DNA from 2 places in the Streptomyces sp. NPDC040610 genome. Region 2 is predicted to be linked to the other one. Evidence: riboswitches for the same ligand, from Rfam matches in the RefSeq annotation. Region 2 holds a riboswitch; the other holds the start of a gene.
What was found. Region 2 has a riboswitch for glycine ahead of gcvT (glycine cleavage system aminomethyltransferase GcvT). Riboswitches for the same ligand answer to the same signal wherever they lie in the genome.

Region 1: linked by a shared signal. The riboswitch ahead of gcvP (aminomethyl-transferring glycine dehydrogenase) and the one ahead of gcvT (glycine cleavage system aminomethyltransferase GcvT) in region 2 are both predicted to bind glycine.

The regions. Positions count from the first base shown of each region.
Region 1 covers NZ_JBVIXA010000002.1:1,361,047-1,364,908, forward strand. Annotated here, with positions in the region: gene gcvP (aminomethyl-transferring glycine dehydrogenase) at 1-1,389, opposite strand, end outside; glycine riboswitch at 1,578-1,675, opposite strand; gene ACZ6AA_RS12565 (PRC-barrel domain-containing protein) at 1,861-2,223, shown strand; gene ACZ6AA_RS12570 (DNA polymerase IV) at 2,542-3,862, opposite strand, start outside.
Region 2 covers NZ_JBVIXA010000001.1:1,253,579-1,257,440, reverse strand. Annotated here, with positions in the region: gene ACZ6AA_RS05580 (enhanced serine sensitivity protein SseB) at 1-801, opposite strand, end outside; gene ACZ6AA_RS05575 (AAA family ATPase) at 895-1,617, opposite strand; glycine riboswitch at 1,761-1,880, shown strand; glycine riboswitch at 1,881-2,021, shown strand; gene gcvT (glycine cleavage system aminomethyltransferase GcvT) at 2,058-3,182, shown strand; gene gcvH (glycine cleavage system protein GcvH) at 3,337-3,714, shown strand; gene glyA (serine hydroxymethyltransferase) at 3,740-3,862, shown strand, end outside.

The DNA of each region.
Region 1 (3,862 bases), on a different contig from region 2:
GTCGGCGACGGAGGCGTCCAGCGCCTCGACGTCGGCCTCGACACCGAACGCGGTCCAGATCGCGGCGAGCTGCGTGCGCGTCGTGGTCTCGTCGCACGCGAACGACACCTGGTCGGCGTCCACGAGGTGGATGTTCACGCCGCCCTCGCGGGCCGCGGTCACGATGTCGGCGGCCTTGCCCGGCACGCGGACGGTCAGCGTGTCGAAGTACGCCTCGTGCACGACCTCGACGCCCCCGGCCTTGAGGCCCGCGGCGAGGATCGTCGCGTACCGGTGGGTGCGCCGCGCGATCGCCTTGAGCCCCTCGGGGCCGTGGTAGACGGCGTACATCCCGGCCATGACGGCGAGCAGCACCTGGGCGGTACAGATGTTGCTGGTCGCCTTCTCGCGGCGGATGTGCTGCTCACGGGTCTGCAGCGCGAGCCGGTAGGCCTTGTTGCCGTCGGCGTCGACGGACACGCCCACGAGGCGTCCGGGCAGGCTGCGGGCGAACTTCTCGCGCACCGCCATGTAGCCGGCGTGCGGGCCGCCGAAGCCCATCGGGACGCCGAAGCGCTGGGTGGTGCCGACGGCGATGTCCGCGCCGAGCTCACCGGGCGAGGTGAGCAGCGTGAGCGCCAGCAGGTCGGCGGCCACAGAAACGATTGCGCCCAGGTCGTGGGCCTGGTCGATGAGCGCCTTGATGTCCCGTACGGCACCGGAGGCGCCCGGGTACTGGAGCAGCACGCCGACCACGCCGCGCTCGGCGACGTCGGCCGGGATGCCGTCCGTCAGGTCCGCGACGACGACCTCGACACCGGTCGGCTCGGCGCGGGTCTGGATCACGGCGACGGTCTGCGGCAGCACGTCGGCGTCGACGAGGAAGACGCCGTTCTTGACCTTGCCCAGGCGCCGGGAGAGCGCCATGGCCTCGGCGGCGGCGGTGCCCTCGTCGAGCAGCGAGGCACCGGAGGTGGGCAGTCCGGTCAGGTCGGCGACGACGGTCTGGAAGTTGAGGAGCGCCTCCAGACGGCCCTGCGAGATCTCCGGCTGGTACGGCGTGTACGCCGTGTACCAAGCCGGGTTCTCCATCACGTTCCGCAGGATCACCGGCGGCGTGAACGTGCCGTAGTAGCCGAGCCCGATCATCGAGTCGAGGACCTGGTTGCGGTCGGCGAGGGAGCGCAGCTCGGCCAGGACCTCGGCCTCGGTCCGCGCGCCGGGCAGCTCGAGGGCGTCGGCGTTCTTGATCACATCCGGCACCGCGGCGGCCGTCAGCTCGTCGAGGGAGCCGTACCCGACCTGGGCGAGCATCTTGGCGCGGGCTTCTGCATCGGGTCCGATGTGCCGCTGTTCGAAGGGGATTCCCTGCTCCAGCTGCGAGAGCGGAGTACGAGGAGTGGCGGTCATTGCGGAGGCCTCCTGGTCTGACACGACCTGCGAGGGGCACCACGGCGCGGGTACCCGGACGGCCTCCCCCTCTGTCATCTCAACCTGAGAGCTTCACAGCACCGCCCGAGGGCAGCGCTGCTTTCACCGTCGGTGAGGAAGGGTTCCGAACGTGCCCGCCCGACGCCCGCCCTGCTTTCCAGAGTGACCTCGTCCGTGCGGTACATGGGCCTGAGAGATTCCGGGGAGGAGTTGCTCCTTCGGCGCCTCCGGTGCTGCCACCGAAGAGCTCTCCCGCACGGGGTCAACAGCCACTCGCCAGCCTACCAGCGAGGACCGCGGCCGATCCCTCGAGTGGCCGCCCGCCTCGATGTGCTCTTTCGTAGTGATGACGAGCGAATTCTGGACGAGTACGTACTAGCACGTACGAGCAGGTACGAGTACGCACAAGCAGGTACGAGCACGAACGACTCGCGACCAGTTGGAGGGCCCGTGCAGACCGATATCGATCCGCGCAACCTGATCGGCCGCAAGGCGTTCGACCGCGACGGGGCCAAGATCGGCACAGTCGACGAGGTCTATCTCGACGATGCCACCGGTGCGCCGGAGTGGGCCGCCATACGGACGGGGCTGTTCAGCAGGGACGCCTTCGTCCCCCTGGAGCCCAGCGAGCTGGTCGACGACGGCACCCTCCGGGTCCCTTTCGAACGCGCCCTGATCAAGGACGCCCCGGACTTCGGCGTCGGCCGCCATCTGTCCCCGGAACAGGAACTCCAGCTCTACCGCCACTACGGCCTGGACCTGGCGCCACCGCCGCCCCCGCCGGACGCGGACTTCGGCCAGACGTCCGCGTAACCGACGGCGTCGAATTCCCGCCGCCGCCCCGACCCGGCCCACGTACCCCCATCCGACCCGGGCGTCCCGCACCGCCTCACGCGGCCCGCCCTGGTTCACGAGGCTCATCCCGGCTCGCACAGCCCAACCCAGCTCACGCGGCCCGCCCCGGCTCACGCATCCTGCCCCGGCCCACACGGCCCAACCCGGCCCCACGCGGCTCACCCCAGCTCGCCGTGGGCCCGCCATAGCTCTCTATGGCCCTCTGTGGCCCGCTGCTGGCCAGTCACGGCCGCCTCTCCCGGTGGCGTCGTCAGGGCCCCGCAGAGCCCTCGGTCCTCACAGCGCCTCCGATACCGCTGGCGTCCCGCCCGCCCCCGGCCCCTCCCCGCTTCCAGCCACCCCAGGCTCCCCCGTAGCCCCAGCGCCCCCAGCAGAACCCCCCTCGGCGGCCTCCCCCACCTCCCCGTCCTCAGCCACCAACGGCAACGGATCCGACAGCTCCAGCTCCGGATCATCCGTCCGGAACGTCCGCACCCGCCCCGGCGCCGACCCCGGCGTCTCGAACCGCACCGTCACCCGCCCCAAACCACTCCCCTGCACCCACCCCGCCCCATGCACCGCATGCCGCACGTCATGCCCGGCCGACCACCTGCGCTCAGCCAACGCCACAGACTCCCCACCACCGCTGTCACCACCACCAGCCACTCCACCACCAAGCCCGCCACCGCTGGCGGCCCCGCCACCGCCAGACCCCCCACCACCAGGCCCAACACCCCCAATCACCGCATCACGAGCCCCCACACCACCAGATTCACCCGCTCCCGCAGCCTCACCCCGCCCGTCCTCAGCCAGCACCTCACCGCCACCCCACTCCCCCACCCCAAGCTCCACCCCGTCCCGAACCCCCACACGCGCACCCACACTCACGCCCACCACACCCTGAACGTCCGCCCCAGCCACACCGGCCCCCACACTCGTCTCCGCCTCCGCCTCCGCAGCATCGACCTGCGCCTGAGCCTGAGCGAACAAATCCTCCTGCGTGTAGTCCGCAAGCCCGCTCACCCCCACCCCCAGCAACCGCACCCCACCCGTCGTGTCCACGGACTCGAGGAGCCGTGCGGCCGCCTCCCGCACCACCCCGGGGTCGTCCGTGGGGCCGCGCAGCGTCTCGGAGCGCGTCAGGGTCGAGAAGTCGAAGCGCCGCACCTTCAGCACGATGGTCCGCCCGGAGTGCCCCGCGTCCCGCAGCCGCCGCACGCACCGGTCGGCAAGGCGCGCCACCTCCATCCGGACCCGTACCCGGTCGTGGATGTCCACGTCGTACGTGTCCTCGACGCTGACCGACTTGGTGTCCCGCTCGGCCACCACGGGCCGCTCGTCCCGCGCCAGCGCCATCGCGTACAGCGACCCGCCGTGGGCCTTCCCCAGGAGCCGTACGAGCTCGTCCTCCCCGGCCTCGGCCAGCTCCCCGACGGTGGTGATCCCGGCCCGTCGCAGGTGGTCGCCGGTGGCGGGCCCCACCCCTGGCAGCGTCCGCACGGTCATGGGCGCGAGCAGTTCCCGCTCCGTGCCCGGCGATATCAGCACAAGCCCGTCCGGCTTGGCCTGCTCGGAGGCGATCTTCGCCAGCATCTTGGACACGGCGAGCCCCACGGAC
Region 2 (3,862 bases):
GCGGATGTGGGTGCGTAGCCAGGTGGAGACTGGGTCTTGGGCTGCGTCCAGGAGGACCAGGTTGACCGGCCAGGGTGGGGGGAAGGCCGTGAGAGCCCGGGTCAGGGCCTGCATGGGGGCGTCGCGGGCGTCGCCCTCCAGGGAGGAGAGTTCGACGCCCACGAAGAGGGACGGGTCCTCGGCCTCGACGCTGGCCAGGCAGCGGCGGGCCGTCAGGACCACCCCGGTCGCCTGGAACTCGCGGGACGCGGCGCTCAGGAAGTCGACCGGGTCCTCCTTCCAGTCCGGCTCGAAGAGGCGGACCCGGCCGCCGGTCGTGGGGCCGTCCAGCTCGGTGCGCCCCACCTGGCACAGCGCGGCCACGGCAGGCGGCGGCAGCGGCACGGCGACCGTGCCCTCGGGGTTCAGGACGATGCCGAGCTGCGGCTGAAGCCCGCGCGCGAACTCCACCGCGGGCGCCACCGTCCAGCTCATCCGGCCCCCCGTCACCTGCTGGAACTGCTGCTCCGACGTGAAGACGGGGACGTACGCCTGACCGTCGATCTCCAGCGTGGGCAGGTCGAGCGTGCCCTGGTCGGGGCCGCCGCCGGACGGGAGCGGGATCCAGACGCGGCCGCGGCCCAGCGTCTCGACGATGCGGGCGCCCACCGCGTCCGACGGCGGGGCGCCGAGCGACGCGGCCAGGACCTCCTCCAGCTCGTTGGCCGGCCATCCCTCGTGCGGATGCCCATGCGGATGTCCCTGGTCCGGGCCCGGTCCCTGTGCCGGAACGCCTCCCGGGCAGTCCCCCGGATAGTTCATCTGTCCTCGACCTCTGCTCTGCGCTCTGCCCTGCTCCTGTGCTGCGGGCCCGACCCTAACCGGGACCCCCGCCGCACCGCCCCCTCAGCCCCCTCAGCCCCCGAACCCGATCTCCCGCAGCGCCCCCGCCGCCTCCCGGTCCAGAAGCACCGCCGAGCCGCAGCCCCGCGGCAGCTCACCCCGCTCGGCGGCGCGGACGAGGCGGCCGACCGTCCTGCGGTGCCGCGCGAAGGCGTACCGGGAGACCCCGCGGCCGCGCTCGCGCTGCCCGTCGAGGGCGACCTCGACGGGCACGTCGAGCAGCAGGAGGTGCAGCGTGGCCCCGCGCCGGGCGGCCGCGCGGCCCAGCCAGCGGCGCACCCACGGCTGCGTACCGCAGTCGTGCACGACGACGCCCGCGCCGGAGCGCAGCGCCCGGTGCAGGCCCGCGTAGTGCGCGAGGCGGACCAGGGGGCGGTAGAGCGCGTACGGCAGCAGCCGGGGCATGCGGGCCGCCCAGCGGTCCCGGGTGTCCTGGGAGTCCACGCGCGGCCCCGCCACCGCGCGCCGCATCAGCGTGGACTTGCCGCTGCCGGGCAGCCCGGACACGACCACGACGTCGCTCGCGCCGAACACCAGGCGGCGCGGGCCGCGCCGGGCCCGGTCCCTGAGGTCGCGCACGACGGGCCGCGGGAAGTACCCGAGGCACTCGCGCACGGGGGCGCCGGGCTGCGGCGGCACCACGTCGCCGCCGGGCAGCGCCACACCCGTGGTGGTCGCATAAGCACCGCTCCTGTGCACCGTGATCGGCCTCCCCATGCTGGTCACGTCACTCATCCCCAGTACTTCTCCGTTGAGTGTAAAGAGACGGTAATGCCACACAAGGGCATTCCGCCGTAGCCGCCGTCGTGAAGAAGTTGCTGCTGTCGTGAAGCGGGGGCGCGTGCAATGATGTGCGCGCCAACTCCATACCGGCCGCTTGAATCCGCGCGGGAGAGTTCCCGGAGACGTGACCGCACTCTGACGCGGACGTCGTCCCGGGGCGCCGAAGGAGCAAGTTCCTCCCTTGAATCTCTCAGGCCCCGTACCGCGCGGGCGAGGCACATCTGAAAAGCGGGTCGATCCCCGGTCACACCCGGCCACACCGGTCGCAGGGGCGGCTCCACCCAAGGTGCAAGTCATGACCCGTCATACGCACGGGACGTGGTGAACCTCTCAGGTTCGATGACAGATGGGGAGGATCGACCTCGCCCGTCATGCCCCGGGAGCCAGTACTGATGAGCAACACCCCACGCCACACCGCCCTGGACGCCCTGCATCGCGACCTCGGTGCGACCATGACCGACTTCGCGGGCTGGGACATGCCGCTGCGCTACGCCAGCGAGCGCGACGAGCACAACGCGGTCCGCACCCGCGCCGGCCTCTTCGACCTCTCCCACATGGGCGAGATCACGGTCACCGGCCCCGCGGCGGTGGACCTGCTCAACCACGCCCTGGTCGGCAACATCGGCTCCGTCGGCGTCGGCCGCGCCCGCTACACCATGATCTGTCAGGCCGACGGCGGCATCCTGGACGACCTGATCGTCTACCGGCTCCAGGACCAGGAGTACATGGTCGTCGCCAACGCCGGCAACGCCCAGGTCGTGCTCGACGCACTGACCGAGCGCGCCGAAGGCTTCGACGCCGTGGTCCGCGACGACCGCGACGCCTACGCCCTCATCGCCGTCCAGGGCCCGGAGTCCCCCGGCATCCTGAAGGCGGTCACGGACGCCGACCTCGACGGCCTGAAGTACTACGCGGGCCTGCCCGGCACCGTCGCGGGCGTCCCCGCCCTGATCGCCCGCACGGGCTACACCGGCGAGGACGGCTTCGAGCTGTTCGTGGCCCCCGAGCACGCCGAGCAGCTGTGGCGTGCGCTGACCGAGGCCGGTGCCCCGGTGGGCCTGGTCCCCTGCGGCCTGTCCTGCCGCGACACGCTGCGCCTGGAGGCGGGCATGCCGCTGTACGGGCACGAGCTGACGACGGCCCTGACGCCGTTCGACGCCGGTCTGGGACGAGTCGTCAAGTTTGACAAGACGTCCCACGCGGACGACTTCGTGGGCGTCGAGGCGCTGCGCGCGGCCGCCGAGCGCGCCGAGGCCGCTCCCCCGCGCAAGCTGGTGGGCCTGATCGCCGAGGGCCGCCGGGTCCCGCGCGCGGGCATGTCCGTGGTCGTCGGCGGCGAGGTCGTCGGCGAGGTCACCTCCGGCGCGCCGTCCCCGACCCTCGGCAAGCCGATCGCGATGGCGTACGTCGACGCGGCGCACGCCGCCCCCGGCACGGCGGGCGTGGGTGTGGACATCCGCGGTACGCATGAGCCGTACGAAGTCGTCGCGCTGCCGTTCTACAAGCGTCAGAAGTAGCCCGGCGGCGCCGGTCCAGTCCGGCCTCCGCCCGCGCCCCACTCGCTCTGCGGACGCCTCCGCGTCCCGTCGGGAGCCGTGGCGGCACGCGCCCGTCTCAGTCCGTAAGACCCACGTTCATCAGCACTCGCCCGCGTACAGGAGAATTCAGGCCATGAGCAATCCCCAGCAGCTGCGTTACAGCAAGGAGCACGAGTGGCTGTCGGCCACCGAGGACGGTGTGGCGACGGTCGGCATCACCGAGTTCGCGGCCAACGCGCTCGGCGACGTCGTCTTCGCCCAGCTCCCGGCGGTCGGCGACACGGTCGCCGCGGGTGAGACCTGCGGTGAGCTGGAGTCGACGAAGTCGGTCAGCGACCTCTACTCGCCGGTCTCCGGTGAGGTCGTCGAGGCCAACCAGGACGTCGTGGACGACCCGTCCCTGGTGAACTCTGCCCCCTTCGAGGGCGGCTGGCTGTTCAAGGTGCGCGTCGCCGAGGAGCCGGGCGACCTGCTCTCCGCCGACGAGTACACCGCGTTCGCAGGCAGCTGACCACGGCGTAAGGACTGATTTTCCGATGTCGCTTATGAACACCCCTCTGCACGAGCTCGACCCGGACGTCGCCGCCGCCGTCGACGCCGAGCTCGTCCGCCAGCAGTCCACCCTGGAAATGATCGCCTCGGAGAACTTCGCTCCGGTC